3 regions of the Halomonas saccharevitans genome follow, and region 1 is predicted to be linked to each of the others. Evidence: predicted binding sites of a transcription regulator. Region 1 holds the regulator's gene; each other region holds the start of a gene.

Region 1 (9,628 bases):
ATGCCGGCCAGGCTGGGGAATATCTCTTTCTGATTCACAAGGGCGAGGTCGCCGAGCTGGACCCGACCCTGCCCGGCGCTCAGTCGCATATCGGTCACTACACGGCCGGCGACCTGTTCGGCGCCATCAGCATCCTCAACGGCAAGAGCCGCTATCGCTTCCGGGCCGAACAAGAGAGCCTCTGCTACCTGCTGCCCAAGGGGGGTTTCAAGCAGCTCTGTACGGCCTATCCGGCCTTCGCCGAGTTCTTCCGCCAGCGCCTGGCCCAGAAGACACGCCTGCTCACCGAGCGCCGCGCCGAGGGCGGCGTCACCATGGCGGGCTTCATGCTGGCTCGCGTCAGCGAGTGCATGCGTTCCCCCCTGCTGGTGGCGGCCAGCACCAGCCTGGCCGAGGCGGTACATACCCTGAATGACAGCCACGCCGACAGCCTGCTGGTCGAGGGCGAGCAGGGGCCGGGCATGGTCACCAAGACCGACCTGCTCAACGCCCTGGTGCTCGAGGGCCTGACCCAGCAGAGCCCGGTGCAGGACGTGGCGCACTTCGCGCTGATCACGGCGACGCCCGAGCAGTACCTGTTCGAGGTGCTGGTCCAGATGACCCGCTGCAAGGTGGAGCGCGTCGTGGTCATGGAAGGCGACCGGCCCTGCGGCGTGGTCGAGCTGACCGATGTGCTCAGCTACTTCTCCAGCCGCAGCTACGTGGTGAGCCTGCAGGTGGAGCAGGCGGACAGCCTCGAGGCGCTGTCCGCCGCCAGCCGTCGCACGCCGGAGCTGGTCAAGGCGCTGATGGCCCAGGGCGTCAAGCTGCGCTTCGCCATGGGGCTGTTGGCGGCGCTCAACGGGCGCATCATGAACAAGGCCTGGGGATTTCTGATCGACGAGCAGTATCACTCGGAGAGCTGTCTGATCGTGATGGGCAGCGAAGGGCGTGGCGAACAGATCCTCAAGACCGACCAGGACAACGGCCTGATAGTGGCCGACGAACTCGACTGGCCCGACTGCCAGGCGCAGATGCAGCGCCTCACCGAGACGCTGATCGAGTTGGGCTACCCGCCCTGCCCCGGCGACATCATGGTCTCCAACCCCGAGTGGGTGGGCACCGAGAGCCAGTGGCGCGAGCGCATCGCGCAGTGGGCGGCGAAGCGCGACGGCGAGAGCCTCATGCGCCTGGCGATCATGCTCGACGCCCATGCGGTGGCCGGCAACGCCTCGCTGCTCGAGCGGCTGCGCGAGGAGCTCTTCGAGCGCTGCAGCCGCGACGAGATCCTGCTCTCCTACTTCGCCCGCACCGCGCTGCGTTTCTCCACGCCGCTGACGCTGTTCGGGTCGCTGAAGAAGCCTCAGCACGGAGTGGACATCAAGAAGGGCGGCATCTTCCCCATCGTCCACGGGGTACGCACCCTGGCACTCGAGCGGCGCATCACCGCGACCTCCACCCTGGAGCGGCTGGGCGCGCTGGTTGCCGACGGCCGGCTGGAGGAGCGTTTCGCCGAGGACCTGGGCGAGGCCCTGTCGCTGTTCACCGAGCTGAGGCTTCGCCAGCAGCTCGAGCGCCTCGATGACCCTGAAGGCAAGGGCGAGGCGCCCGACCGGGTGGTGGTGCAGGAGCTCTCCTCCCTGGAGCGGGACCTGCTCCGCGAGGCCCTGCACATCGTCAAGGAATTCAAGCAGCGGCTGTCGCACCGTTTCCACCTCGAGTACTCCTGACGCACCACGCGTCTCGACGCTGCTCGATCCACTCAACAACAGGAGGTGGCCTGATGCTAAGGGCCCTGCGCCGCGCCGCGGATCGACGCCGTCAGATCGACGGCGATCACGGCTGGCTCTTCGCGCCCTATACCGGCGAGGAGCTGGTCGCCATCGACTGCGTGACCACCGGCCCCGACCCGCGTCGGGCCGAGCTTTTGTCGCTGGCGGCGGTGCGCCTGTGCGGGGATCGCGTCCTGACCAGCGACTCCCTCGACCTGCGGCTGGCGTGTCCCTCCAGCCTCGGTGGCGATTCGATCCGCCGGCACGGCCTGCGCGGCATCGACCTGGCGGAGGGGGCCGGCATCGACGAGGCGCTGGCACAGTTCCTGGACTTTGTCGGCAATCGCCCGCTGATCGGCTGGCGCCTGGACGACGACCTGACGCTGCTCAACCGCTACCTTCGGCCGCGCTTCGGGTTCGACCTGCCCAACGCCTGCATCGACGTGGCTCAGGCCTACTATCGCCGGCTGCGTCGCAGCCATCCCGAACTCGTTACCCGGCCGCGCTTCGAGCAGGTGGCCGAGCGCCTGGGGGTGCCGGTGATGGGGCGGCACACGGCGCTCGGTGACGCCGTGACCACGGCGCTGATCCACCTGCGCCTGACCCGCAGCCCGCCCGAGATTGAACGTTTCTGCTGATCGCCGCGTGTCTATTGATCGCTTCGATACGGGCGGCCCCGCGTCGCCTGTCGGCGGCGAGAATGGTAGGATAGCGCCCGCCATTTTCCAGCCGCCCAGGCAGCGCCGATACCATGCCAGACGCCCTGATGTTCGATCCCCGCGACACCGCCCCGCGGCCCGTCGCCGACCCCGCGACGCCTCCCTACGAGCTCGACGCCTCGGAAAAGCGCGCCTTCAACAAGCTGCAGAAGCGGCTGCGTCGCCAGGTGGGCAACGCCATCATCGATTACGGGATGATTCATGAGGGAGACCGGGTGATGGTCTGCCTCTCCGGCGGCAAGGACAGCTACACCCTGCTGGAGATCCTGCGCAACCTGCAGCGCAACGCGCCGGTGAACTTCTCCCTGGTGGCGGTCAACCTGGACCAGAAGCAGCCCGGCTTCCCCGAGCACGTGCTTCCCGAGTACCTGGACAGGCTCGACGTCGAGTACCACATCCTCGAGCGCGATACCTACTCGGTGGTCAAGGAGAAAACGCCCGAGGGCAAGACCACCTGCGCGCTCTGCTCGCGGCTGCGGCGCGGCTCGCTTTACGGCTTCGCCGAGGAGATCGGTGCCACCAAGGTGGCGCTGGGCCACCATCGCGAGGATATCCTCGAGACGCTGTTTCTCAACATGTTCTTCGGCGGCAGCCTCAAGGCGATGCCGCCCAAGCTGCTCTCCGACGACGGCCGCAACATGGTCATTCGTCCGCTCGCCTACTGCCGGGAGGCCGACATCGCCGAGTTCGCCCGGCGCATGGAATTCCCGATCATTCCCTGCAACCTCTGCGGCTCCCAGCCGAACCTGCAGCGCCAGGTGGTCAAGGAGATGCTGGCCGAGTGGGAGGCGTCGCATCCGGGGCGGCTCGAGAGCATGTTCAAGGCGGTCACCAACGTGGCGCCCTCCCAGCTGGCCGACCGCGAGCTCTTCGATTTCGCGGGCCTCGAGGAGAAGCAGGCGCGCCTCAATGCCGACCGCATCGCGCTGCACAACGAGCTCTGAGCGGCCAATCTGATAGCGCCGAGCGGCTCACTGAAGGGCGGCAGTCTTAAAACAAGGAACCCCATCGGAGACGAGCTCCGATGGGGTTCCTTGTTAGTGACTGATTCGTAGCGGCTTGGTCAACCTGCTGCTTGGCGCTGCTAGCGGCAGCCTTCCTGTTCGGCCACCTCGATCAGCGATTCCAGGTCGAGGATGTTCACTTCGCGGCCGGACACGGCCACCAGGCCCTGGGACTGGAAGCGACTCAGGATGCGGCTGACGGTCTCCACCGCGAGCCCCAGGTAGTTGCCGATGTCGGCCCGCGACATGGACAGCCGGAAGCTGTAGGGCGAGTAGCCACGCCGCCGGAAGCGGTCGGAGAGGCTGGTGAAGAAGGTCGCCAGGCGCTGGTCGGCGGTCTTGCGCGACAGCAGGCGCATCATGCGGCGATCGTCACGCATCTCCTTGCTCATGCTGCGGTAGAGCTGGCCGCGCAGCTCCGGCAGGGATTCGGAGAGGGCGTCGAGGCGATCGAAGGGGATCTCGCAGACCGTGGTGGTCTCAAGGGCCACCACCGTGCCTGGATAGCGCTCCTCGTCGATGCCGTCGAGGCCCACCAGTTCGCTGGGCAGGTAGAAGTTGGTCAGCTGGTCCTCGCCGCTGCCCTCGGTGGTCACCTGCTTGAGGCTGCCCGAGCGCACCGCGAAGACGCTGGTGAAGTGAGTGCCCTGGCGGAACAGTGCCTCGCCCTTCTTCAACGGCGGTCGGCGGCGGATGATGGCCTCAAACTGATCCATGTCCTGCACTTCGAGCGCCAGCGGCAGGCAGAGCGAGCTCAGGCTGCAGGTCTGGCAGCGAGTCTCGTTCAGCAGTGCGCGGCGCCTGCCGGTTGCGGGGTCGGGCATGCTCTCCTCCATGGATGATGGCTCAGTGCTCATTATGGGGGATAGTCGCCCACCGGCAAAGCACCGCTTAACACCTCGTCGCTGAACTTGGCATTCGGGGCGTGGCATTCAGGGCCTGGCATTCAGGACGCGGCGGGGTAGGCGTCGAAGGCCGCCGCCAGCTGACGGATCAGCAGGCGACCGGTGGGCGTCACGCGCCACTGTGCGCCCCGGCACGCGATCAGGCCCTGCGACTCGGCGCGGGCCAGGCGCGCCAGCGGTCCGGCGAGATGGGCCTCGGCGTCCAGGCCGAAGGCCGCGCCGAGCTCCGCCAGGTCGAGATGGAGATCGCACATCAGCCTCTCGATGGCAGCGCTTCGCAGCCGATCGTCCAGGCTCAGCCGATGGCCGACGGCGGTGGGCAGCTCCCCCCGCTCGAGGGCGGCCTCGTAGTCCTCAAGCTTCTGCGGGTTGCGAACGTGCAGGTCCTCCAGGCGGGAGACGGCCGTGACGCCCAGGCCCACCAGGTCGTGGCGGTCTCGCCCGGTCACGAGGGCCCTGGCCAGGCGGTCGTCGCCGCGCACGAAGCGGTCGTGGCCGAGATGCACGTAGCCCGCGGCGGCGAGCCGCTCGATGGCCGCCTGCAGCATTCCCTGGACCTCCAGCGGGGCGGGCAGGTCCTCGGGGCGGATCTGGCGCTGGTGGGGAAAGCGCTCGGGGTGGTGCTGGTACTGAAACAGCGACAGCCGCGACGGTGCCATGGCGATGACCTGATCGAGCGTGGCGACGAAGCCGCCAAGGGTCTGGCGGGGCAGGCCGAGAATCAGGTTCAGGTTCACGGAGTTGAAGCCCAGCCGGTCCGCCTCGTCGAGCAGCTGTTCGGTCAGGCCGCGGCCCTGCTGGCGATTGATCGCCCGCTGGACCTCGGGATCCAGGTCGAGCACCTCGAGGCTCAGTCGGTTGAAGCCCAGGGCCTCGAGATGACGCAGGGTGAAGACGTCGGCCTCCCGGGGGTCGATCTCGATGAGGTACTCCCGGTCGCGATCGCCGGCCAGCCGGAAGCGGGCATCCAGCCGATCGATCAGGTCGCCCATCTGGTTCAGGGTCAGGAAGGTCGGCGTACCGCCGCCCCACTGCAGGGAGCGGACCTCCCGGCGAGCGTCCAGATGGCGACTGGTCAGCACCATCTCGCGGTCGAGTCGAGTGAGATAGGCCTCGGTCAGTCGGGTGTCCGAGGTGGTGACCGGCCGACGGGTGCAGTGGTAGCAGGCCTGCTGGCAGAAGGGCAGATGCACGTAGAGCGACAGCGGACGCGCCGCGGCGTTGCTGTGCTCGAGTGCCTGGCGGTAGTCCTCGGCGCCAATGCCGTCGCCCATCGCCTGGGGCGTGGGGTAGAAGCCATAGGCGGGAGCCGGCGAAGCCGCCGCGAAGGGGGCGTCGCTAGCGGGTGCGGTTGACGCGCGAGGGGGCATGGTCGGCCCTCCGGAGGGAAACATGCCTTTATGCTAGCGAGGCGCCAGTTTTGCCGCGTTGAGCTGCGTCAAGCGAAGCCGCGATCGGCGGAGTCGTCAGTGCATCGTCGCCCCGGGCAGCAGCGTCCACAGCTGCCAGAGGGCGAAGGCGATGATCGACAGCGCGGACAGCGTGCGGGTGGCCGGATGGCGAATCAGGGCGCCGAGCTGGCGCGCGGCGAGGCCGGTGGCCAGCAGGGCCGGCAGGGTGCCGAGGCCGAAGGCGCCCATCAGGGTCGCGCCCCGCCAGGGATCGGCGATGGCCAGGCTCCAGGCGAGCATCGAGTAGACCAGGCCGCACGGCAGCCAGCCCCAGACGGCGCCCAGGGCGAACGCCTGGGGCACCCGGACCACCGGCATCAGCCGCCGCCCCACGGGCTCGAGGTGGCGCCACAGGCGCCTGCCGACCGCTTCGACCTTGAGTAGCCCCTTCCACCAGTCGGCGATGTAAAGCGCCATCAGGATCAGCATTACCGCGGCCAGGCCCTGCAGCACCAGGCGTGCCTGGGGACTCAGGGCGATCAGCGTACCGAGCCCCGCCACCAGGGCGCCGGCCATCATGTAGCTCGTGATGCGCCCTAGATTGTAGCCGAGCAGCAGCCCCGAGAGTCGGGCCGGGCTTCTCATGCTGGGCGGCACGGCGAAGGTCAGGGCGCTCATGATGCCGCCGCACATGCCGATGCAGTGGGCGCCGCCGAGCAGGCCGAAGACGAAGGCCGCCGCCAGCGGGGGAAGGTCGAGTCCGGTGGGGTCCATCAGTTGCGGCGATCCTCGTCCCGGGGCGCGTCGGCGCCGGCATCGCCGTCCGATGGGGCGCGCGGGCGGTCGTTTTCGTCCTCGTCGAAGAGGATGCGGTAGGCGGGACCCTCGAGGTCCTCGAACTGGTCGTGCTTGACGGCCCAGAAGAAGGCCCAGACCGCCAGTCCCAGCAGGATCAGCGAGAGGGGGATCAACAGGTAGAGAATGCTCATGCGTTTACCAGCCTGGGGGAGTCGGTGCCGGTGGGCCGTTCAGGCCCGGTGCGGGTCAGGCGCAGGGCGTTGCCGACGACGACCAGCGAGCTCGCCGACATGCCGATGGCGGCGAGCCAGGGGGGCACGAAGCCCATTGCCGCCAGGGGCAGCGCCGAGACGTTGTAGATCAGCGACCAGGCCAGGTTCTGGCGGATGATCCGCCGGGTGGCACGGCTGGTCGCGATGGCCTCGACGATACGCCCCAGCCGAGGGCCCAGCAAGACGGCGTCGGCGCGGGTGCGGGCGAGGTCGGTGGCGCCGTTCATGGCGATGGCCACGTCGGCCCCGGCCAACACCGGCACGTCGTTGATGCCGTCGCCCACCATGGCCACCCGCTCACCGTCGGCCTGCAGTGCCTGGATGCGTGCCAGCTTGTCTTCCGGGGAGGCCGCCGCCTGCCAGGTCGCGATACCCAGGCGTCCGGCCATGGCCGCCACCGCCGATTCGGTATCGCCGGAGAGCAGCTCCACCGCGAGGCCGCGCGCCTTCAGGGCCTCGACGGTCTCTCGAGCATCTTCGCGAAGCTGGTCGTGGAGGGCGAACCAGGCGCGTGGTGTGCCGTCCTCGGCCAGCAGCAGCCACTGGCCCTCACCGGGGGCCTCGGGCGTTGCCTCGGGCGCGGCGAAGGCGGGGGTGCCGAGGCGCCAACGGCGCCCGTCGATGTGGCCCTCCAGGCCCCGGCCGGGGCGGCTGAGCACCTCGTCGGCGCTGATGTCGGCCTCGCGGAAGGGGCGGAAGGCGCGGGCGATGGGGTGCTCGGACTGGGCCTCCAGGGCGGCCGCCAGGGCACGCGCGCGCGCTTCGTCGAGGGTGTCGCCGACCGGGCGAGTCTCCACCAGGCTCATCTCGCCACTGGTCAGGGTGCCGGTCTTGTCGAAGATCACCCGGTCCAGCTGCGACAGCGCTTCCAGGGCGTCGGCGCGGGTGATCAGCACGCCGCGTCGGTGCAGCCGGCCGTGGCCGGCGGTCAGGGCCGTGGGGGTGGCCAGCGCCAGGGCGCAGGGGCAGGTCACCACCAGCACCGACAGGGTGACCCAGAGCATGCGGTCGGCATCGATGAACCACCAGGCGACGGCCACGCCGACGGAGATCAGCAGCACCTGCAGCACGAAGTGGTGGGCCATGCGCGCCGCCAGCTGGGCGATGCGCGGCCGGCTGGCGAAGGCGCGATCGGTGAGGTCGACGATGCCGGCGACCCGCGCATCGCGGCCGGCATGGGTGACGCGCACCGTCAGCGGGCTCTCGATGTTCTGGCTGCCGCCGGTGACGCGATCGCCGATCCGTCGAGTCACCGGCAGGTACTCGCCGGTGAGCATCGATTCGTCGAGGCTCGACTCGCCGCTCTCGATCACGCCGTCGGCCGGCACGCCGTGGCCGGGCTTGATCAGTACCCGGTCGCCCGCGGCGAGCTCGCTGGAGGGTAGGATGCGCTCCTCCCCGTCCTCGGTGAGGCGGATCGCCGAGAGGGGCAATACGCCTGCGAGGGCGTTGCCGCTGTGGCCGCTGCGGCGCCGGGCGCGCACCTCGACATAGCGGCCGAACAGCAGGAAGAAGGTGAACATCGCCACCGAATCGAAATAGACGTCGCCATGCCCGACCACCACCGCATAGCCGCTGGCCAGGTAGGCGCCACCGATGGCCAGCGATACCGGCACGTCCATGCCCAGGGTGCGGGTCTTCAGGTCACGCAGGGCATTGGTGAAGAAGGGCTGCGCCGAGAAGAGCACCACCGGGGTGGCCAGCGCGAAGGAGAGCCAGTGGAAGAGGGCATCGAAGTCGGCGCTGAGATCGCCGGGGTCGGCCACATAGATAGGGATCGAGAACATCAGCACCTGCATCATCGCCACCGCGGCGACGATCAGTCGGCGCACGTTCATGCGCTCCTCGTGCTGCAGCCGGCTCTGGGCCGCATCGGGCTCGTAGGGCTGTGCCGGATAGCCGATGGCGGCCATCTCGGCGAGGATCCGCGACAGCGCTACCCGCTCGGGATCCCAGCTGACGCGCAGGCGATGGTGGGAGAGGTTGACGGCGCTGGCCTCGATGCCGGGAAGGGCGTTGAGGCGGTGCTCGATCAGCCAGGCGCAGGCCGCGCAGGTGATGCCGTCCACGGCCAGAGTGGCGTGCACTCCGCCGCCCTCGCCGTCGGGATGCACGAAGCGTGCCTGCAGGCCGGGGTCATCGAACACCGCCCAGGTCTCGGCCTTGACCGCCTGGCGATCGTCCGGCCGCTCGGGCAGCTCGGTGCGAAAGCGGTAGTAGCTCGCAAGGCCCCCGTCGACGATGGCGTGGGCCACGGCCTCGCAGCCGGGACAGCACAGCGGCCGGCGTTCGTCGTCCAGGGTGATCGACCAGGGTGCGCCCGCGGGCACCCGGTTGCCACAGTGGTAACAGCCGGGGGCCTCGGTCGTCGGGGAGGATGTCGCGGTCGCGGTCATCTAGATGCCGGGAGAGAGCGAGATCTCGCCTTCCGTCGGGAAGTGCGCCTCGCCGGTCAGGCGCCACTCGGCGTCCCGGCCCTCGGCCGGTTGCAGGTGCAGGTACCAGCGATATTCAAGCGTCTGATCGATCGACGTCACGTAGCGCCCGTCGCGCACGTGCTCCAGCACCATCGAGCGATCGCGGCTGCTCTCGGTGGGAAAGATCAGATCGAGGTAGAGCCGCTCCGGCTGGCGCTCACCCGCCAGGTCGATGACGATGTCGCCGGTGCGCGGGTCGGCGCGCATGACCGCCTCGAGGCCCAGTTGGCGAGCGTGCTCCTGCTTGGCCAGCTGTTCGTTGATGGCCAGCCCCTGCTTGTAGTAGTCCTGCTCCACCGTACCGTCGTAGA
Region 2 (9,628 bases), on a different contig from region 1:
CCCGTCGCGCAGCGCGACCTGGATCTGGTCAGCCCCGCGGATCACGTGGTGGTTGGTCAGCACGTAGCCGTCCTCGCTGACGATCACCCCGGAGCCGAGGCTCGAGAGCATGCGCTGTCGACGGGGCGTCTCGTCGCCGAAGAACTGTCGGAAGAAGGGGTCGGACATCAGCGGGTGCTCCTCCCGCTCGACCACCCGGGACGAGTAGACGTTGACGACGGCGGGCGCGGCCCTTGCCACCGCCTGGGCGTAGCTCACCGGTCCCTGCTGCCTCGTCAGCGGCTCGGCCTGGCGCACCTCGGGGGCGTCGCGGGATTCGGCCGGCTCTTCGGGCGCACGCGGGGCGGCCTCATAGGGCGCTGTGGCAGGCGCAGGAGGCGGGGGGCGTCCGATCAGCTGTGGGAAGGCGTTGAGCAGCACGATGGCCCCCAGTACGCCGATGAGCACGGGCCAGAGGTAGGGGAGCAGGGTGCGTCGCATGCGGCGGGGGTCCTTGTCGACGATGCTGGGTCGCGGGGCATCCGCCCGCTGGTTACACTGTGCGGATTGTAACATTGCCAACCCGACCGCGCCTGGAGGCCGAATGACGAATCGAGACGACCTGGTCGCCGCCTGTGATCGCCTGCTCGAGCCCGAGCGTTTCAAGGACTACACCCTGAATGGCCTGCAGGTGGCCGGCCGCGACCGGGTGGTCCGGGTGATGAGTGGCGTGACGGCCTGTCAGGCGCTGCTCGACGAAGCCGTTGCCTGGCAAGCGGATCTGCTGCTGGTCCATCACGGCTACTTCTGGAAGAACGAGCCGGTCGCCATCACCGGCATGAAGCGCCGACGCCTGGCGACGCTGCTGGCCCATGACATCAACCTGCTGGCCTACCACCTGCCGCTGGACGCCCACCGCGAGCTTGGCAATAACGCCGAGCTCGGCCGACGGCTGGGGTTCACCGTCACCGGCTGCGCCGACGGCGCGCTCGGCGAAGGGCTGGTATGGCTCGGCGAGCCGTCGCCCGGACTCGATGCCCTGGGCCTGGCACGCAAGGTGGGCGATTGCCTGGGGCGCGAGCCGCTGCTGATCGAGGCGCCGGGTGGCGGCGAGATCCGGCGGGTCGCCTGGTGCACCGGCGGCGCTCAGGACATGATCGCGACCGCCGTCGAGGCCGGCGCCGACGCTTTCATTTCCGGGGAGATCTCCGAGCGCACCACCCACCTGGCCCGCGAGATGGGTATTCACTATTTGGCGGCGGGCCACCATGCCACCGAGCGCTATGGGGTGCAGGCGCTGGGCGAGCGGTTGGCCGCAGAGTTCGCTGTCGAGCACCGCTTCGTCGATATCGATAATCCGGCCTGATCGCAATGACGACGCCCCGGCAGTGGGCCGGGGCGTAGGCGGGCGTCCGTTGCCGAGGTGCGCGACGAGCGCGCGTCGGCTCAGTAGCGCGGCGGCTGCGGAGCCTCGCTGTCGTTGGCCTGCTTCAGGCCGAAGTCCTCGGAGAGGGTGCCGCGGTTGCCGTCGGCGTAGTCGCGAGGCACGGCCGGTTCGGTGGCCTCCTCTTTGGCGGGCGCGGGGGTGGCGGCGTCCATGGCCTGGCGGCGCAGCGAGGGGGCGCCTAGGGTGGTGCTGGCCGACGCGGCCTCCTGCTCGAGGCTCTGGCTCTCCCGGCGCAGGCCCTCGGCCAGCTGGCCGATACGCTCCAGGCTGTCGCCCAGGCCATCCTTGAGTTCGGCAAGTGTCCGCTCACGCTCGGCGAGGCGCTGGCGCAACCGTTGAGTGTTGCCGGCGCTGGCGTTGAGCAGGTGGTAGCCCAGCGCCCCGATCCCGATGCCGGCCAGCAGGCAAGCGGCGGCCAGTACCCAGCTGATGTTGGTCTCATCCACGTTGTACGTCTCCCTGGAGCAATGGCCCTGGCGTGGGGGCCGCCGGGGCCGTCGTGAGGCCGCTTCTGGCCGGGGATTCCATTATAGGGGCGAGCCCGTGTGCCGGGTCAATGCGGGCGAGTGCGCATGCTAACGACCGACGGGATGCGTATAATGCTCATCCCCATGCCCGAGGACAGGCCATCAGGAAATCCCATGAGCGAGCCGCACCCCCCCAAGGCCCACCGCGAGTCGCCGATGACTCGCTACCGTGCCGATCTAAAGCGCCGTGATTTTCAGCACGATGCCGCCCAGGAGCAGGCGGTGGCGCACCTGCAGCGCCTCTACGACGACCTGGTGGCCACCCCGCCCTCGCGGGTGGCGCCACCCAAGCGCGGCGGTGGGCTTGCCTCACGGGTGGCGGGGCTGTTCGGGCGGGGCAGGAGCGACGCGCCCGCCGAGCCGGCGCTGCCTGCCGTCAACGGGCTCTACTTCTGGGGCGGCGTGGGGCGCGGCAAGACCTACCTGATGGACACCTTCTTCGAGACGCTGCCCTTTCCCGAGAAGATGCGCACTCATTTTCACCGCTTCATGCAGCGGGTGCACAACGAGCTCGAGCACTACAAGGGCGAGAAGAATCCGCTCGCGCTGATCGCCGCCAAGTTCGCCGCCGAGGTCCGGGTGATCTGCTTCGACGAGTTCTTCGTCAAGGACATCACCGATGCGATGATCCTGGCCAACCTGCTCGAATCGCTCTTCGAACAAGGCGTGGTGCTGGTGGCGACCTCCAACATCGTCCCCGGGGAGCTCTATAGGGATGGTCTGCAGCGGGCGCGCTTCCTGCCGGCCATCGACCTGCTCGAGCGTCACTGCGAGGTGGTCAACGTCGACTCGGGCGTCGATTACCGGCTGCGCGTGCTGGAGCGCGCCGAGATCTTCCACGCCCCGCTCGATGCCGAGGCCGAGACGGAGCTCGCCCGCAGCTTTCGCGAGATCGCCGGCCACGAGGGCGAGGAGGGCGCGCCCATCGAGATCAATCACCGCGTGCTGCATACCCGCCGGCTACACGACGACGTGGTGTGGTTCGAGTTCAGCGAGCTATGCGACGGGCCGCGCAGCCAGAACGACTACATCGAACTGGCGCGGGAATTCCACAGCGTGCTGGTCTCCAATGTCACCCGCATGAGCGGGGCCACCGATGATCGCACGCGGCGCTTCATCAACATGGTCGACGAGTTCTACGACCGCGGCGTCAAGCTGCTGATGTCTGCCGAGGTGCCGGCCGAGGAGCTCTATCGCGACGGGCGCCTGGAGTTCGAGTTCCAGCGCACGCTCTCACGCCTGCAGGAGATGCAGTCCCACGATTACCTGGCGCTGCCCCACAAGCCTTGACCCGCAAGCCCTGACGCCCCTTCCCCTCTGGGGCGCGGGTCGTGTAGAATGCGCGCTCGCTCGACCGTTGCGTCGTCCCTCGGGACGGGCAACCAAGAAGAATAGGGACGGTTCGATGCCGGCCATCCGGCAACAGAACCCAATACATCCTAATGGTGATTCACCCATGAAGACGTTCACTGCCAAGCCGCAGTCCGTCCAGCGCGACTGGTTCGTCGTCGACGCTGCGGACAAGACACTCGGTCGTCTGGCCACCGAGATCGCTCGCCGCCTGCGTGGCAAGCACAAGCCGGAATTCACCCCGCATGTCGATACCGGCGACTACATCGTCGTGATCAATGCCGAGAAGGTGAAGGTCACCGGCAACAAGGTCAACGCCAAGACCTACTACCGCCACACCGGTTATCCGGGCGGTCTGCGCTCCATGAATTTCGAGAAGATGATCGCCCACGCACCGGAGCGTGTCATCGAGTCCGCCGTCAAGGGAATGCTGCCGAAGGGTCCCCTGGGTCGTGCCATGTACTCGAAGCTCAAGGTCTACGCCGGCACCGAGCATCCGCACGCTGCCCAGCAGCCGCAAGAACTGAACATCTGAGGGAGTCTTCGCCATGACACAGCAGTATTACGGTACCGGGCGCCGCAAGACCTCTACCGCGCGCGTCTTTCTGAAGCCGGGCACCGGCAAGATCACCGTCAACAGCCGTGAGCTGGACCAGTACTTCGGTCGCGTCACCGGCCGCATGGTGGTTCGTCAGCCCCTCGAGTTGACCGAGACCCTCGGCCAGTTCGACGTCTACGTCACCGTCAAGGGCGGCGGCGGCAGCGCCCAGGCCGGCGCCATTCGTCACGGCATCACCCGTGCCCTGATGGAGTACAACGAGGACTTCCGCGGTCAGCTGCGCGAAGCCGGGTACGTCACGCGTGACGCCCGTAAGGTCGAGCGTAAGAAGATCGGCCTGCGCAAGGCGCGCCGTCGCCCGCAGTTCTCCAAGCGCTGATACGCACGTATTGCCGCTCGAATACGCCCAGGTCCTGCGACCTGGGCGTTTCTTGTTTCGGATCAAGAATTTGTCGCCGGTTTGCTCCGAGGGCAGGGAACCTTTCCTTGTGCGGGGCGACGCGATTTTTTAAGATAGTGCGCATTTGATATCCGTGGTCGCGGGGGATTCACTGCCCGTGATGGAACAGCGGGTAAGTCGATGGGAGAAATCTGAAAATGGCAGATAACGGCGTAAACAAGGGTCGGCGCCGTTTCCTCGTAGGTGCCACCACCGTCGTGGGTGCGGTGGGTGCCGTCGGGGTTGCGGTCCCCTTTGTAGCTTCCTGGCAGCCGAGCGCCAGGGCGAGAGCCGCGGGTGCGCCCGTGCAGGCAGACGTGTCGAAGCTCGAACCCGGGCAGCGCATGACGGTCGAATGGCGTGGCAAGCCGGTGTGGATCCTCAATCGCTCGTCGGAGATGATCGAGCGAACCGAGGCAATCGATCCCTCGGAGCTGGCGGATCCGGACTCCAGTGTGCCGCAGCAGCCGGCCTACGTGGAGGGAACGCTGCGCTCCATCAAGCCTGAGATCGGCGTGCTGATCGGCATCTGCACCCATCTGGGCTGCTCGCCGGTGTTCCGGCCGGAGCCTGGCAGCGTCGACGTCGGAGACTGGCCCGGCGGCTTCTTCTGTCCCTGCCACGGCTCACGCTTCGACCTGGCAGGTCGCGTCTTCGCCAACGTGCCGGCGCCGACCAACCTCGAAGTGCCACCTTACCGCTTCGACAGCGATGTATTGATCACTGTCGGCGAAGATGAGGAGTCTGCCTGATGGGTAATCCTAACAAGGCCAAGGCGGAGCGCGGCTTCATGCGCTGGGTCGACGACCGCTTCCCCGCCACTCAGATGTGGGAAGAACACCTGGCCAAGTACTACGCGCCGAAGAACTTCAACTTCTGGTACTTCTTCGGTTCGCTGGCCCTGCTGGTGCTGGTCAACCAGATCCTGACCGGGGTCTGGCTGACCATGAGCTACAACCCCTCCGCCGAGGGCGCCTTCGCCTCGGTCGAGTACATCATGCGCGACGTGGAATGGGGCTGGCTGATCCGCTACATGCACTCCACCGGCGCCTCGGCCTTCTTCGTCGTGGTCTATCTGCACATGTTCCGCGGCCTGCTCTATGGTTCCTACAAGGCGCCCCGTGAGCTGGTGTGGATCTTCGGCATGACCATCTACCTGGCGCTCATGGCCGAGGCCTTCATGGGCTACCTGCTGCCCTGGGGTCAGATGTCCTACTGGGGTGCCCAGGTCATCATCTCGCTGTTCTCTGCCATTCCGGCCATCGGCCCGGACCTGGCGCAGTGGGTGCGCGGTGACTTCCTGATCTCCGGCATCACCCTGAACCGTTTCTTCGCCCTGCACGTGGTGGCGCTGCCCATCGTGATTCTGGCGCTGGTGGTGCTGCACATCATCGCCCTGCACGAGGTCGGCTCCAACAACCCCGACGGTATCGACATCAAGAAGAAGAAGGACGAGACCAGCAAGCCGCTTGACGGCATTCCCTTCCATCCGTACTACACGGTGAAGGATATCGTCGGCGTGGCGGTGTTCCTGTTCGTCTTCGCGGTGGTGATCTTCTACTTCCCGGAAGGCGGCGGCTACTTCATCGAGAAACCGAACTTCGAGCCGGCCAACCCGCTGAAGACGCCGGACCATATCGCGCCGGTGTGGTACTTCACGCCCTTCTACGCGATGCTGCGGGCGATCACCTTCAGCCTGTTCGGTCTCGACGCCAAGTTCCTGGGGGTCATCGTGATGGGGGGGGCGATCGCCATCCTGTTCGTGCTTCCCTGGCTGGACAAGAGCCCGGTGCGCTCCATGCGTTACAAGGGGTGGATCTCCAAGGTGATGCTGCTGCTGTTCGCCATCAGCTTCGTGATCCTCGGCGTGCTCGGCGTGCTGCCGACCACCGAGACCCGGACCCTGGTCGCCCAGCTGTGCACCGCGCTCTACTTCGCCTTCTTCCTGCTGATGCCGATCTACACCCGGCTGGAGAAGACCAAACCCGTTCCGGAAAGGGTGACTGGCTAATGAAAAAGCAACTGTTCGCACTGCTCTTCGCGCTGGTGCCGATGGTCGGGTTCGCCGCCGGAGGCGGAGGCGTCCACCTGGAGGAGATGAACCCGGACCTCGAGGACAAGGCCTCGCTGCAGAACGGCATGAAGCTCTTCGTGAACTACTGCATGGGCTGCCACTCCATGGAGCACCAGCGCTTCTCGCGGGCGGCTGAGGATCTGGACATGCCCCAGGGGCTGGTCGAGGACAACCTGATCTTCTCGGATGCCCTGAGGTTCAATGATCAGATGCACATCGCCATGGATAGCGGCGATGCCGAGGGCTGGTTCGGGGCGCCGCCGCCGGACCTGACCCTCGAGGCGCGTCTGCGCGGCACGGATTGGATCTATACCTACCTGCTGAGCTTCTACAAGGATCCGGAACGTCCCACCGGGGTCAACAACGCGGTCTTCCCGCTGGTGGCCATGCCCAACGTCCTGGAGCCGCTGCAGGGGGTGCAGGAGAAGGTCTGCGCCGCTAGCGACAAGCCGGTCCCTGGGGCCGAGCTCGATCCGCTGACCGGCAAGTACCAGTCCTGCGAGACGCTGCAGGTGACCAAGCCCGGCCAGATGGAGCCCGAGGAGTTCGAAGAGGCGATCTACGACCTCACCAACTTCATGGCCTATGCCGGCGAGCCTTCCAAGCTGCAGGCTCAGTCACTGGGGCCCAAGGTGCTGATCTTCATCTTCATCTTCGGTGTCATCGGCTACCTGCTCAAGCGTGAGTACTGGCGCGACATTCACTGATCCGCCAGCGACAGTGAACCTCGGGGCGCACGGTCACAGGCCGTGCGCCCCGATGCTTTTTGCCCGATACCGGGCAGCACGATCGGCCTCAAGATGGGGGTGATCGTGTTATCATCCCGGCACGAACTGATGCGAGGATTGTTTCATGGGTGTAGTGGCCAAGCGGTCGTCGATGATCTTCTATTCCGGAGGAGATGATCATTTCAGCCATCGTGTGCGCATCGTGCTCGCCGAAAAGGGTGTCGCCGTGGACATCGTCGAGGTGAGCGACGAGCAGCGTCCCGAGGAGCTTGCCGACCTCAATCCCTACAACAGCGTGCCCACGCTGCTCGACCGCGACCTGGTGCTCTACGAGTCCAAGGTGATGATGGAGTACCTGGACGAGCGCTTCCCGCATCCGCCGCTGTTGCCGGTCTATCCCGTGGCCCGTGCCAAGAGCCGGCTGTGGATGCATCGTATCGAGCGCGAATGGTGCCCGCTGGTCGAGCAGATTCAGAACGGTGCCAAGAAGGACGTGGAGAAGGCCCGCAAGGAGCTGCGCGAGAGCCTCGTCGGCATCTCACCGATCTTCGAGGACATGCCCTTCTTCATGAGCGACGAGTTCACGCTGGTGGACTGCTGTCTGGCGCCGATCCTCTGGCGCCTCCCGGCGCTCGGCATCGAGCTGCCAGAGAAGCAGGTCAAGCCGCTGCTCGGCTATATGGAGCGGGTCTTCGACCGCGATGGCTTCAAGGCGTCTCTCAGTGAGAACGAGCGCGAGATGCGCGCCTGATCTACTCTGCATCCCCCGGCATGCCCGGGGGTCTACCCCAGGAGGGCTAACTATGCACTCGAGCCGTCCCTATATGGCCAGAGCGCTGTACCAGTGGCTGTTGGACAACGAGCTGACGCCCTATATCGTCGTCGACGCCGAGCAGGCGGGCGTCGAGGTGCCGCGCCAGTTCGTTCAGAACGGTCAGATCGTGCTGAACCTCGCGCCGAGCGCCATTCGTGACTTCGCCATGGAGAACGCGGCGGTGAGCTTCTCAGCTCGCTTCGGTGGACAGCCCATGCAAATCATGGTGCCCATGGAGGCGCTGATCGCCATCTACGCCCGCGAGAATGGCGTCGGCATGGTGTTCGGTCACGAGCCGGTGATGCCGGTCGAGGCCGACGAGGCGGAAGACGCGCCTCCCCTCAGTGAGGTGGAAAGCTCGGTCGAGTCTGGTGACGAGGTCGGTGACGAATCGGCCAGCGACGAAGCGTCGCGGCCGCGCAAGGGGCGCCCCTCCCTGCGCGTCGTCAAGTAGGCCGTTCGTCCGTACGCGGCGGACGATCCGTCGGCGCGGGCAGAGCGTCCAGCGAGAGCCAGAACTGAGACACAACGCAAGACGGCAGGCCATGGGCCTGCCGTCTTGCGTTTCACGCCTAGTCATTCGGGGCGTTCAGTCGAGGTAGTCGAAGACCTTGACGATGCGCTGCATGCCGCCCAGGCCCGCGACGGAGCGCACGATGCGCTCGGCCTCGCTGCGGGTGACGATGCCCATCAGGTAGACGCTGTCGTTCTCGGTGATCACCTGGAGGCGTCCCGAGTCGATCTCCTGGTTGGCGACCAGATGAGAGTTGATACGGGTGCGCAGCCAGGTGTCGGCGAGGCGCTGGCTGGCCGGCAGATTGGCGGCGATGGCGAGCTCGTTGTGCACCTCGCGCACGTTGCGTACCGCGCCGGCGACGCGTTCGGCCTTGGCTTTTAGCTCGTCGCTGGGCACCTGGCCGGTCAGCAGCACCACGCCGTTGAAGCTGTCGACGTTGATGCGGGCATCACTCAGTCGGGCATCGGTGCGGCCGAGGTTGTGGGCGACCTTGGTCTCTATGCTCTGATCTTCGACCTGCGTACCGAAGGTGCGCTCACCGTAGTTCTCGTCGATGGTGCCGGAATTGGTGACGCCGGTCACGGTGGTGCAGCCGGCAAGCCCGAGGGCCAGGCTGAGCAGCAGGGGCGTCAGCAGGGAGGTCTTGGTCATGGGGTTACTCGCTCGTGCCGAAGAGTTGCTCGTCGATAAGATCGCAGAGGCAGTGGATGGCCAGCAGGTGGACCTCCTGGATGCGCGCCGTAGAGGTCGCCGGTACGCGGATCTCGCAATCGTCCTGGCCCAGCAGCGAGGCCATGTCGCCGCCATCGCGGCCGGTCAGGGCGATCACCGTCATGTCGCGGTCATGAGCAGCCTGGATGGCCTGGATGACGTTGGCGGAGTTGCCGCTGGTGGAGATCGCCAGCAGGACATCGCCGGGCTGGCCCAGGGCGCGAATCTGCTTGGAGAAGATCTCGTTGTAGCTGTAGTCGTTGGCGATGGAGGTCAGCGTCGAGGTGTCGGTGGTCAGGGCCAGGGCCGGCAGGCTGGGGCGCTCGCGTTCGAAGCGATTGAGCAGCTCAGAGGAGAAGTGCTGGCTGTCGCCGGCGCTGCCGCCGTTGCCGCAGGCCAGGATCTTGCCCTCGTTGACCAGGCACTGGACCATCATCTGGCTGGCGACCTCGATGAAGGGGGGGAGCACTTCGCTGGCGTAGG
Region 3 (9,628 bases), on a different contig from region 1:
TCCTGTCACGGCATGACCCTGCGCGGAGGGCTGGGACCGCCCCTGCCGCAATCGCGCATGAACGCCTATGATCGCGACGGCCTGGCCGCGCTGATCCTCCACGGCGTGCCCGGCACCGCCATGCCCGGCTGGGCGGGACTGCTCAGCGAGCAGGAGGCCCGCTGGCTCGCCGATCACCTGCAGCACGACACCCCCCTGGATGAGTGAACGTTCGCCGCCCCGGCTCTCGACTCGGCCCTCGACACGACAAGGAATCGCCATGATGCTCTCTGGACTGCGCACGCCCCTGATCGCTCTCGGCCTGGCCGCCCTGCTGGCCGGCTGCCAGGCCACCCCGCCGCTCGAGCCGCGCGGCACCGGGGATCTCGGGGTGGTGGTGGAGCGCGCCACCGGCAGCCTGGCGGTGGTGGACACCAGCGCGCGGCGGATTCTCGGGCGCGTCGAGGGGCTCGGGGACCTGTCCCACGCCTCGGTGAAGTTCTCCCGCGACGCCCGCTACGCCTTCGTCTTCGGCCGCGACGGCGGGCTCAGCCGGGTCGACCTGCTCAGCGGCGAGATCACCCATCGGGTGATGCAGTCCGGCAACAGCATCGGCGGCGCCATCTCCCAGGACGGCTCGCTGGTGGCGGTGGCCAACTACGAGCCGGGCGGGGTGCGGCTCTTCGACAGCGAGACCCTCGAACCGGTGGCCGAGATTCCGGCCACCTATCGCAACGCCCAGGGCGAGACCGTGCGCTCCAAGGTGGTGGGGCTGGTGGACGCGCCGGGCAACCGCTTCGTCTACAGCCTGTTCGAGGCGGGCGAGATCGCCATGATCGACATGAACGGCGAGGCGCCCAAGGTGACGCGCTTCCCCGATATCGGCGAGGCGCCCTACGACGCCCTGATCGGCGCCAACGGGCGCTACTACATCGCCGGGCTGTTCGGCGAAGACGGCCTGGCGCTGCTGGACCTGTGGCACGTCGAGGAGGGCGTCACGCGTATCCTGCCCGACTACGGCCGCGGCGAGGCGCGCCTGCCGGTCTACAAGATGCCGCACCTGGAGGGCTGGGCGATGGCCGGCGACGAGGCCTGGCTGCCGGCGGTGGGGCGCCACGAGGTGCTCCTCGCCGACACCGACGACTGGTCGCTTGAGGAGCGCATCCCCGTCCACGGCCAGCCGATCTTCGTGATGAGCCGCCCCGACGAGCGCCAGGTGTGGGTCAACTTCGCCCACCCCGACAACGACGTGGTGCAGGTAATCGATACCGAGACGCGAGAGGTTATCCGCACCCTCTCCCCGGGCGAGGCGGTGCTGCACATGGAGTTCACTCCCAAGGGCGAACACGCCTGGGTCTCGGCCCGCGACAGCGACCGGATCACCGTCTACGACACCCGCACCTTCGAGGTGCTGGCGACGCTTGATAGCGAATCGCCTAGCGGCATCTTCTTCACCGACCGGGCCCACCGTATCGGGTTATAAGCGCGCGCCAGGACGAGCAGCGGGCGGCGCCGCTCGCCCTGCGACATTTCGCGTCAGCCCAGCGGGGTATCGGCGGCGATCTTAAAGATGTATTTTATTTGCATCTTAAAAGACACCCCCTGACCGGAGCCCTGCCATGCTGACGCCAGACCAGGAACGCCTGATCGCCGCCACCGCCCCCGTGGTGGCCGAACACCTCGACGCCATCACCCAATGCTTCTACCCGCTGATGTTCTCGCGCTATCCCGAGGTGAAGCCGCTGTTCAACGAGACTCACCAGCGCGACGGCGACCAGCCCCGGGCGCTGGCCGGCGCGGTGCTCGCCTACGTGCAGCTGCGCCAGGATCCCCAGCAGGCGCGGGGCGCGATGGGCACCATCGTCGGCAAGCACGTCGCCCTCGGCATCCAGCCCGACCAGTACCCCATCGTCGGCGAGTGCCTGATGGCCGCCATCGGCGAGGTGCTCGGCGAGGCGGTGACGCCGGAGATCGCCGCGGCCTGGAGCGCCCTCTACGAGGAGCTCGCCGGCCTGCTGATCGAGCTGGAGGACCATCGCTACCACGAGTTCGCAAAGTGCCCCGGCGGCTGGCGCGGCACGCGGCGCTTTCGCATCGCCGACATCCGCCGCGAGAGCGCGGTGATCCGCTCCTTCGTGCTGGAGCCCGAGGACGGCGGCCCGGTGGCCGATCACGCGCCGGGCCAGTTCATCGGCGTGCGGCTGACCCTCGACGGCGAGCCGGTCTATCGCCACTACAGCCTCTCGGACGTGCCCAACGGCCGCGCCTATCGGGTCTCGATCAAGCGCGAGCCCGAGGGCCGGGCGAGCCGGCACTTCCATGACGCGATGAGCATCGGCGACACCCTGGAGCTGCTGCCGCCCGCCGGCGAGCTGACCCTGAAGGGCGGTGACGAGCCGCTGCTGCTGGCCTCCGGCGGCGTCGGCCAGACCCCGCTGCTGCCCATGGCGCGCCACGCCCTGGCCGCGGGGCGCCGGGTGATCTACCTGCACGCCGCCCTGGACGCCGAGCACCACGCCTTCCGTGACGAGATAGCGGCGCTGGCCGCCGAGCATCCGCAGCGGCTGCGCGCCGTGAGCGTCCACGAGCGCGGCGCCGACGCCGATCATATCGGGCGCATCGACCGCGAGCTGCTGGCCCGCCTGCTGCCGGAAGGCGCCCGCTGCTACTTCGTCGGCCCCCAGGGCTTCATGACCGCCGTGGACCGGGCGCTGGCCTCGCTCGGCGTGCCCGACGAGCGCCGCCACTACGAGCACTTCGGCCCCTCGCGCCCCCTCGACGTCGCCTGACGGTCGCCCAAACGCCCAGCCCCACCACCAGAACGCCCCGGTCATGCCGGGGCGTTCTGGTCTCGGGACGTCGAGACGGCGTCAGACATCGCGACCGGTGCCGCGGTCGTAATGGAACGTCATGAAGACGATGCCCGGCGTCATCACCAGCCGCCAGGCCAGCTCGACGTCGTCATCGAAGGCCACGTCGAAGGCGCGCACCGTGTCGATCAGGCTCTCGAGCCAGAGGGCGTAGAGCGCCGGGGGGATATCCCGATGCGCCCGGTCGTGGCTGATCGCCACCTGCTGCAGGTAGTAGTCGGCGTGGCTCGAGGCGTAGAACGCCAGCAGGTGATAGAAGGCCTTCTTGAGCATCGCCTGCTGGCGCGCCATATTGGTGTGACGAAACTTCTCGGCGACCTGGGGCGAGGCGGCGAGGAAGCGCTCGTAGAAGGCCACGAAGAACGCCCGCCCCTCGACCTCGCGGTCGAGCACCCGCACGTAGCTCTCATCGAAGAGGCGTTCGATATCCATGGCCACCCCGCATGGTGTAAGGGCCTGATCACAGCCTAGGTCAGGCGCGCGCGCACGCCATGGCCGGGGGATCGTTCGGTGGTCAGGGCATGACCTGGATCACGCCGACCGCGAATGCCCGCCCGGCATGACGCCCGTCAAGGGCGGCGCCGGGAGGGTCGACTAGCATGGCCGGGTTTTCATCGAGAGGAGTCGTGCCATGGAGCTCGTCTGCCCCGCCGGCAACCTGCCCGCCCTGAAGCGCGCCGTGAACGAGGGCGCCGATGCCGTCTACTTCGGCTTCCAGAACACCACCAACGCGCGCCAGTTCGCCGGGCTCAACTTCACCGACAAGCGCGCCGGAGAGGGTATCGACTACGCCCACGCCCGCGGCAAGCGGGTGTTCTGCGCCATCAACACCTACCCGCAGCCGGACGGCTGGGCGATGTGGACCCGCGCCGTGGACCAGGCCGCCGAGCTCGGCGTCGACGCCCTGATCATGGCCGACATGGGGCTGCTCGACTACGCCGCCCGGCGCCATCCCGGCCTCGACCGCCACCTCTCGGTGCAGGGCTCGGCGACCAGCCATGAGGCGCTGCGCTTCTATCACGAGCAGTTCGGCATCAAGCGCGCCGTGCTGCCCCGGGTGCTCTCGATCACCCAGGTCCGCGACCTGGCGAAGCAGAGCCCGGTGGAGCTCGAGGTGTTCGCCTTCGGCAGCCTGTGCATCATGGCCGAGGGGCGCTGCTATCTCTCCTCGTACCTCACCGGCGAGTCGCCCAACACCCGCGGCGTCTGCTCGCCGGCGGCCCACGTGCGCTGGGAGGAGACGCCCCAGGGCCTGGAGTCGCGCCTGAACGGCGTGCTGATCGACCGCTACGCCGAGGGCGAGCGGGCCGGCTACCCGACCCTCTGCAAGGGGCGCTTCGCGGTGGGCGGCGAGACCTATCACGCCATCGAGGAGCCCACCAGCCTCAACACTCTGGAGCTGCTGCCGGAGCTCAAGGAGCTGGGCATCAGCGCGGTGAAGATCGAGGGCCGCCAGCGCAGCCCCGCCTACGTCTCGAAGGTCGCCGGCATCTGGCGCCAGGCCCTGGACCGGGTCGAGCGCGCGCCCGGGCACTTCCGCGCGGATCCCGCCTGGATGGCCGGCCTCGGCGAGCTCTCCGAGGGCGCCACCACCACCCTGGGCGCCTACGAGCGGCGCTGGAAATAGGAGGCTGCATGACCGCCACGACCCTGGAACTGAGCCTGGGCCCGGTGCTCTTCTACTGGACCCGCGAGGACTACGCCGACTTCTACCGCGCGGCCGCCGACTGGCCCGTCGAGACCGTCACCCTGGGCGAGTCCGTTTGTTCGCGGCGCCGCGACATGAAGCTCGACGACTGGCTGGGGATCGGCCGCGAGCTGGCCCAGAGCGGCAAGCGGGTGGTGCTGGCGAGCCAGACCCTGATCGAGTCCGAGGCCGACCTGCGCGACCTGCGCAAGCTCTGCGACAACGGCGAGTTCACGGTCGAGGCCAACGACCAGAGCGCGGTGCAGCGCCTCGCCGCCGCCGGACTGCCCTTCGTCGCCGGGGCCGCGCTGAACCTCTACAACCCGGCCTCGCTCGCCGTGCTGGCGCGGGCCGGCATGCAGAGCTGGCAGGCGCCAGTGGAAATGTCCCGGGACGATCTGACCCGGCTGCTGGCCGACTGCCGCGAGCAGGGGCTCGAGGCGCCCTGCGAGGTCTTCGCCTACGGCCACCTGCCGCTGGCCTGGTCGTCGCGCTGCTTCACCGCGCGGCGCCACCAGAAGCCCAAGGATCGCTGCCAGTTCGTCTGCCAGCAGTATCCCGAGGGCCTCGCCCTGCGCACTCAAGAGGCGTCGCGGGAGGTGTTCACGCTGAACGGCATCCAGACTCTTTCCGGCGCCTGCCAGGACCTGCGCCATGAGCTGCCGACCATGGCCGAGATGGGCGTGGCAAGCGCCCGGCTGAGCCCACGCGCCGAGGGCATGGCCGAGGTGGTCGCGGCCTTCGATGCGGCCCGGCGCGGCGCGCTGCCCGCCCCCGACCCGCTGGCGCTGGTGGAGGCCGAGGTCTGCGACGGCTACTGGTACGGCCGCCCCGGCATGGACAACACCCGCGGCGTGAGCGCGCCGTGAACGAGCAGGGCCGGGGTCGGCACGGCGCCGGCGACATCCGCCTGCCGGTGGCGAGCCTGACCGCGCTGAGCACGACGGACTTCCCCGGTCGGCGCGCCGCGGTGATCCATCTCCAGGGCTGCCCGCTGCAGTGCGGCTACTGCGAGGTCAGCGAGATGGCCACGCCCCGCCGCGGCGATCCCGCCGAATGGCCGGCGATGCACGCCTTCCTGACGGCCCGGGCCGAGTGGCTCGACGCCGTGGTGTTCAGCGGCGGCGAGCCCACCCTGCATGCCGATCTGCCGCGCGCCGTGGAGCAGGCCCGCGCGCTGGGGCTGGCCGTGGGGCTGCACACCGCCGGCCCCTACCCGGAGCGCCTGGCCGAGCTGCTGCCGCAACTCGACTGGGTGGCCCTGGACGTCAAGGGCCGCGGGCGCGACCTCGACCGGATCTGCGGGCGTCGCGGCATCTGGCAGCCGCTGGCCCGCAGCCTCTCGCTGCTGCTGGAGGGCGCGACGCCCTTCGAGTGTCGCACCACGGTGCACTGGCGGGACTTCGCCCTGGACGACCTGGAGCGCCTGACGATGACCCTGGCCGACTGCGGCGTGCGCCACTACGCCCTGCAGCTGGCGCGCCTCGAACGCTGCCGCGACCCCGACTACTGCCTCCCGGTGGCCGGCGCCCCGCCCCGGGAGGCCCTGGCGGCGCTGGTGCGCCGGCTCGCCCCCCACTTCGCGCGGCTCGACCTGCGTTCGTGACGCCCCGATATTCCTGAGCCTCTCGTCCTGAGCGGCTGCCCGACCCTCGATAGGGCGCCGCGTCCGACGGCGTCTCCCCCTGCTCCTACTCTTGCCCGCCACGCGCCCCGAGCGCGGCTTTTGCTGACCTGGATCATGTCTCTCGCCGGCCCGAGCGATTAGCCTTCACATACCATATGTAGTGCTCAGGATCTATTTCAATGGCACATATAGACAAGACCACACCCCCTCCCCGTCGCGACAGGGCGCGTGTCGATGTCGCCAGCACCGTCGACGAATACCTGCAACGCGCCGACTGGCGCGTCCATGCCAACGCCAATCAGGGCTACTCCCTGGGCGGCCTGATCCTCAACGTCTCCGGCAAGCTGATCGCCAACTACTGGCTCGACGAGATCTATCCCGAAGCGGTCGGACGAGCCCATCGCGTGGGCGACCTGCATATCCACGATCTGGACATGCTCACCGGCTACTGCGCCGGCTGGTCGCTGCGCACCCTGCTCATCGAGGGCTTCAACGGCGTGCCGGGTCGGGCCGAGAGCGCCCCGCCGCGCCACCTCTCAAGCGCCCTGGGGGCAGATGGTCAACTTCCTCGGCACCCTGCAGAACGAATGGGCCGGCGCCCAGGCCTTCAGCTCCTTCGATACCTACCTGGCGCCCTACGTGCGCCGGGACGGCCTGGGCTATCCGGCGGTTCGCCAGGCGATCCAGGAGTTCATCTACAACCTCAACGTGCCCTCCCGCTGGGGCAGCCAGACGCCCTTCACCAACCTGACCTTCGACTGGACCTGCCCGGCGGACCTGCGCGATCAAGTGCCGATCATCGGCGGCGAGGAGCAGCCCTTCACCTACGGCGAGCTGCAGGCCGAGATGGACCTGCTCAACCGCGCCTACCTGGAGGTGATGGCACAGGGCGACCGCCAGGGACGCGTCTTCACCTTCCCCATCCCCACCTACAACATCACCCACGACTTCGACTGGGAGAGCGACAATGCCGAGCGGCTCTTCGCGCTCACCGCGCGCTACGGGCTGCCCTACTTCCAGAACTTCCTCAACTCCGACCTGGAGCCGCACATGGTGCGCTCCATGTGCTGCCGGCTGCAGCTCGACGTCAGCGAGCTGCTCAAGCGCGGCAACGGCCTGTTCGGCAGCGCCGAGCAGACCGGCTCGCTGGGGGTGGTCACGATCAACTGCGCGCGGCTCGGTCACCGCTTCGCCGGCGACCGGCCCGGGCTGCTCGAGGAGCTCGACCGCCTGCTGGCGCTGGGCCGCGACAGCCTGGAGCTCAAGCGCGAGTGCATCCAGCAGTGGATGGACGCCGGGCTCTACCCCTACAGCCAGCGCTACCTGGGCACCCTGCGCAACCACTTCTCCACCCTGGGAGTGAACGGGCTCAACGAGATGGTGCGCAACTTCAGCGAGGACACCCACGACATCGCCGACCCCGAGGGCCAGGCGCTGGCGCTCGAGCTGCTCGACCACGTCCGCGAGCGGATGCGCGACTTCCAGGCGCAGACCGGGCACCTCTACAACCTCGAGGCCACGCCGGCCGAGGGCACCACCCATCGCTTCGCCCGGGAGGACCTGAAGCGCTACCCGTCGATCCTCCAGGCCGGCACGCCGGAGGCGCCCTACTACACCAACTCCAGCCAGTTGCCGGTGGGCCATACCGACGACCCCTTCGAGGCGCTGCTCCACCAGGACCCGCTGCAGACCCGCTATACCGGCGGCACCGTGCTGCATCTCTACATGCGCGAGCGGCTCTCCTCGGTGCGCGCCTGCCGGCAGCTGGTGCGCACCGCCCTATCGCGCTTCCGGCTGCCCTACCTGACCATCACCCCGACCTTCTCGATCTGCCCAGTCCATGGCTACCTGGCCGGCGAGCATGAATTCTGCCCGAAGTGCGATGACGCCCTGCTGGCAGAGCAACAGGCGCAGGCCGCCGTGGCCGGCGCCGAGACCCACTGAGGGCTTTCATTGCCAGACTTCCAGTGATGCTGGGCGCCGGGGGCAAAGCGAGGCGAGGGTCCTTTGCCATGGATGGCAAAGGTAGCGCCCAAGGATGGGTCCACAGCGCCCTCGCTGAGGCTTAACGCCGGCAAAGCCCAGCTCTCTGCTGGAGTGTGAAAGGAGCCCAGAGCAAAGTTAGGAGATTTTTATGAGCACGATCCAGACCCAGCGCGATGCCCTGCCCACCGACCGCCGCCAGCCCTGCGAGGTGTGGACCAGGGTGATGGGCTATCACCGCCCGGTCAGCCAATTCAACCTCGGCAAGCGCAGCGAGCACCGCGAGCGCACCCCCTTCGCCGAGCGCGCCGCCGCCCGCTGATCCCGAGCCGCCGGGGAACGCCCCGGCGGTGTTCACATCTTCCTCGCCACCCTGCCCCTCGTCACACCGGAGCCCCGCCATGGACGCACCCCGCGAGATTCGCCTGCCGGTCGCCGGGCTGACCCGGCTGACCACCCTGGACTTTCCCGAGCGCCTGGCCGGCGTGATCTTCCTGCAGGGCTGCCCGCTCGCCTGCGGCTACTGCCACAACCCCCAGATGCTCACCCCGCGACGCGGCGAGACCGCGGAGTGGGCCAGTGTGCGTGACTTCCTCGAGCGGCGCCGTGGGCTGCTGGAGGGGATGGTGTTCAGCGGCGGCGAGCCCGTCATGCACCGCGACCTGCCCGCGGCGGTGCGCGAGGTCAGGGCGCTGGGCTTCGCCGTGGGGCTGCATACCGCCGGCGTCTACCCGCAACGGCTGCAGACCCTGCTACCCAGACTGGACTGGGTGGGGCTGGACGTGAAGGGCGAGGCATCCCGGGTCGAAACGATCGTCGGGCACCCCGGCATCGCCCCGCGGCTGGCCCAGAGCCTCGACGTGATGCTCGAGGGCGGCGTCGACTTCGAGTGTCGCACCACGCTGCACGGGCGCGACTTCACCCTGGCCGACATCGAGCGCCTGGCCCTGACGCTGGCCGCGCGTGGCGTGCGCCACTATGCGCTGCAGCTCGCCCGCCACGACCAGTGCCTGGACCCGCGCTACGCCGCGCCGGTACCCGGCGGGCCCTCCCGGGCCGATCTCGAGGGCCTGGTCGCCCGGCTGGCGCCACGCTTCGAGACCCTGGCACTGCGCGCCTGATCCCGCAGCGGGTCCGCCGCAAGGGAACGACTCTCCGAGCAGATACCAACGCAAGACGCCCCGGAGCGCACTGCGTTCCGGGGCGTCTGCTGGCCAGGGTGGACGATCAGCCCGGCCGGTCTGCGTTATCCACAGGCCCTCTAGCGGGCCCGCTTATCCACACTTGGACCAGCCGCAGCCGGAGTAGCAGGTAGGGCAGCCGTCCATCATGATCAGCTCGCCGTTGCACTCGGGGCAGTGGCCGACCACGGCGGGACCGCCGCCGCTCTGGTCCTGCGCCTTGCGCTCGGCCTGCTCGACCTCCTCCGGGGTGGGCGGATGCCAGGGCTGGCCGCTCGCCAGGCGCTGGGCGTAGCGGGCG

What was found. Region 1 encodes FNR, which switches genes on or off when oxygen is low (the NO sensors DNR and NnrR bind a similar motif). Its sites were predicted from a motif close to TTGATNTANATCAA; they were not measured.
Region 2: the regulator FNR is predicted to act here: its motif matches at 4,294-4,307, upstream of petA (ubiquinol-cytochrome c reductase iron-sulfur subunit).
Region 3: the regulator FNR is predicted to act here: its motif matches at 3,371-3,384, upstream of ubiU (ubiquinone anaerobic biosynthesis protein UbiU).

The regions. Positions count from the first base shown of each region.
Region 1 is NZ_JAVXUR010000004.1:321,074-330,701, forward strand. It holds gene RSO68_RS11925 (DUF294 nucleotidyltransferase-like domain-containing protein) at 1-1,709, shown strand, start outside; gene RSO68_RS11930 (3'-5' exonuclease) at 1,763-2,389, shown strand; gene ttcA (tRNA 2-thiocytidine(32) synthetase TtcA) at 2,503-3,414, shown strand; gene fnr (fumarate/nitrate reduction transcriptional regulator Fnr) at 3,555-4,298, opposite strand; gene hemN (oxygen-independent coproporphyrinogen III oxidase) at 4,421-5,749, opposite strand; gene RSO68_RS11950 (sulfite exporter TauE/SafE family protein) at 5,846-6,544, opposite strand; gene ccoS (cbb3-type cytochrome oxidase assembly protein CcoS) at 6,544-6,759, opposite strand; gene RSO68_RS11960 (heavy metal translocating P-type ATPase) at 6,756-9,236, opposite strand; gene RSO68_RS11965 (FixH family protein) at 9,237-9,628, opposite strand, start outside.
Region 2 is NZ_JAVXUR010000005.1:83,882-93,509, forward strand. It holds gene RSO68_RS12970 (S1C family serine protease) at 1-480, opposite strand, end outside; gene RSO68_RS12975 (Nif3-like dinuclear metal center hexameric protein) at 584-1,345, shown strand; gene RSO68_RS12980 (YhcB family protein) at 1,426-1,872, opposite strand; gene zapE (cell division protein ZapE) at 2,068-3,243, shown strand; gene rplM (50S ribosomal protein L13) at 3,410-3,838, shown strand; gene rpsI (30S ribosomal protein S9) at 3,852-4,241, shown strand; gene petA (ubiquinol-cytochrome c reductase iron-sulfur subunit) at 4,460-5,053, shown strand; gene RSO68_RS13005 (cytochrome b) at 5,053-6,312, shown strand; gene RSO68_RS13010 (cytochrome c1) at 6,312-7,082, shown strand; gene sspA (stringent starvation protein SspA) at 7,228-7,854, shown strand; gene RSO68_RS13020 (ClpXP protease specificity-enhancing factor) at 7,907-8,371, shown strand; gene RSO68_RS13025 (BON domain-containing protein) at 8,507-9,085, opposite strand; gene RSO68_RS13030 (phosphoheptose isomerase) at 9,090-9,628, opposite strand, start outside.
Region 3 is NZ_JAVXUR010000002.1:394,839-404,466, reverse strand. It holds gene RSO68_RS07330 (c-type cytochrome) at 1-207, shown strand, start outside; gene RSO68_RS07325 (cytochrome D1 domain-containing protein) at 260-1,462, shown strand; gene RSO68_RS07320 (globin domain-containing protein) at 1,599-2,768, shown strand; gene RSO68_RS07315 (globin) at 2,850-3,281, opposite strand; gene ubiU (ubiquinone anaerobic biosynthesis protein UbiU) at 3,481-4,476, shown strand; gene RSO68_RS07305 (U32 family peptidase) at 4,485-5,405, shown strand; gene RSO68_RS07300 (anaerobic ribonucleoside-triphosphate reductase activating protein) at 5,402-6,142, shown strand; partial or broken gene RSO68_RS07295 (ribonucleoside triphosphate reductase) at 6,343-8,107, shown strand; gene nrdD (anaerobic ribonucleoside-triphosphate reductase) at 8,298-8,468, shown strand; gene RSO68_RS07285 (anaerobic ribonucleoside-triphosphate reductase activating protein) at 8,548-9,267, shown strand; gene RSO68_RS07280 (ribonucleoside-diphosphate reductase) at 9,421-9,628, opposite strand, start outside.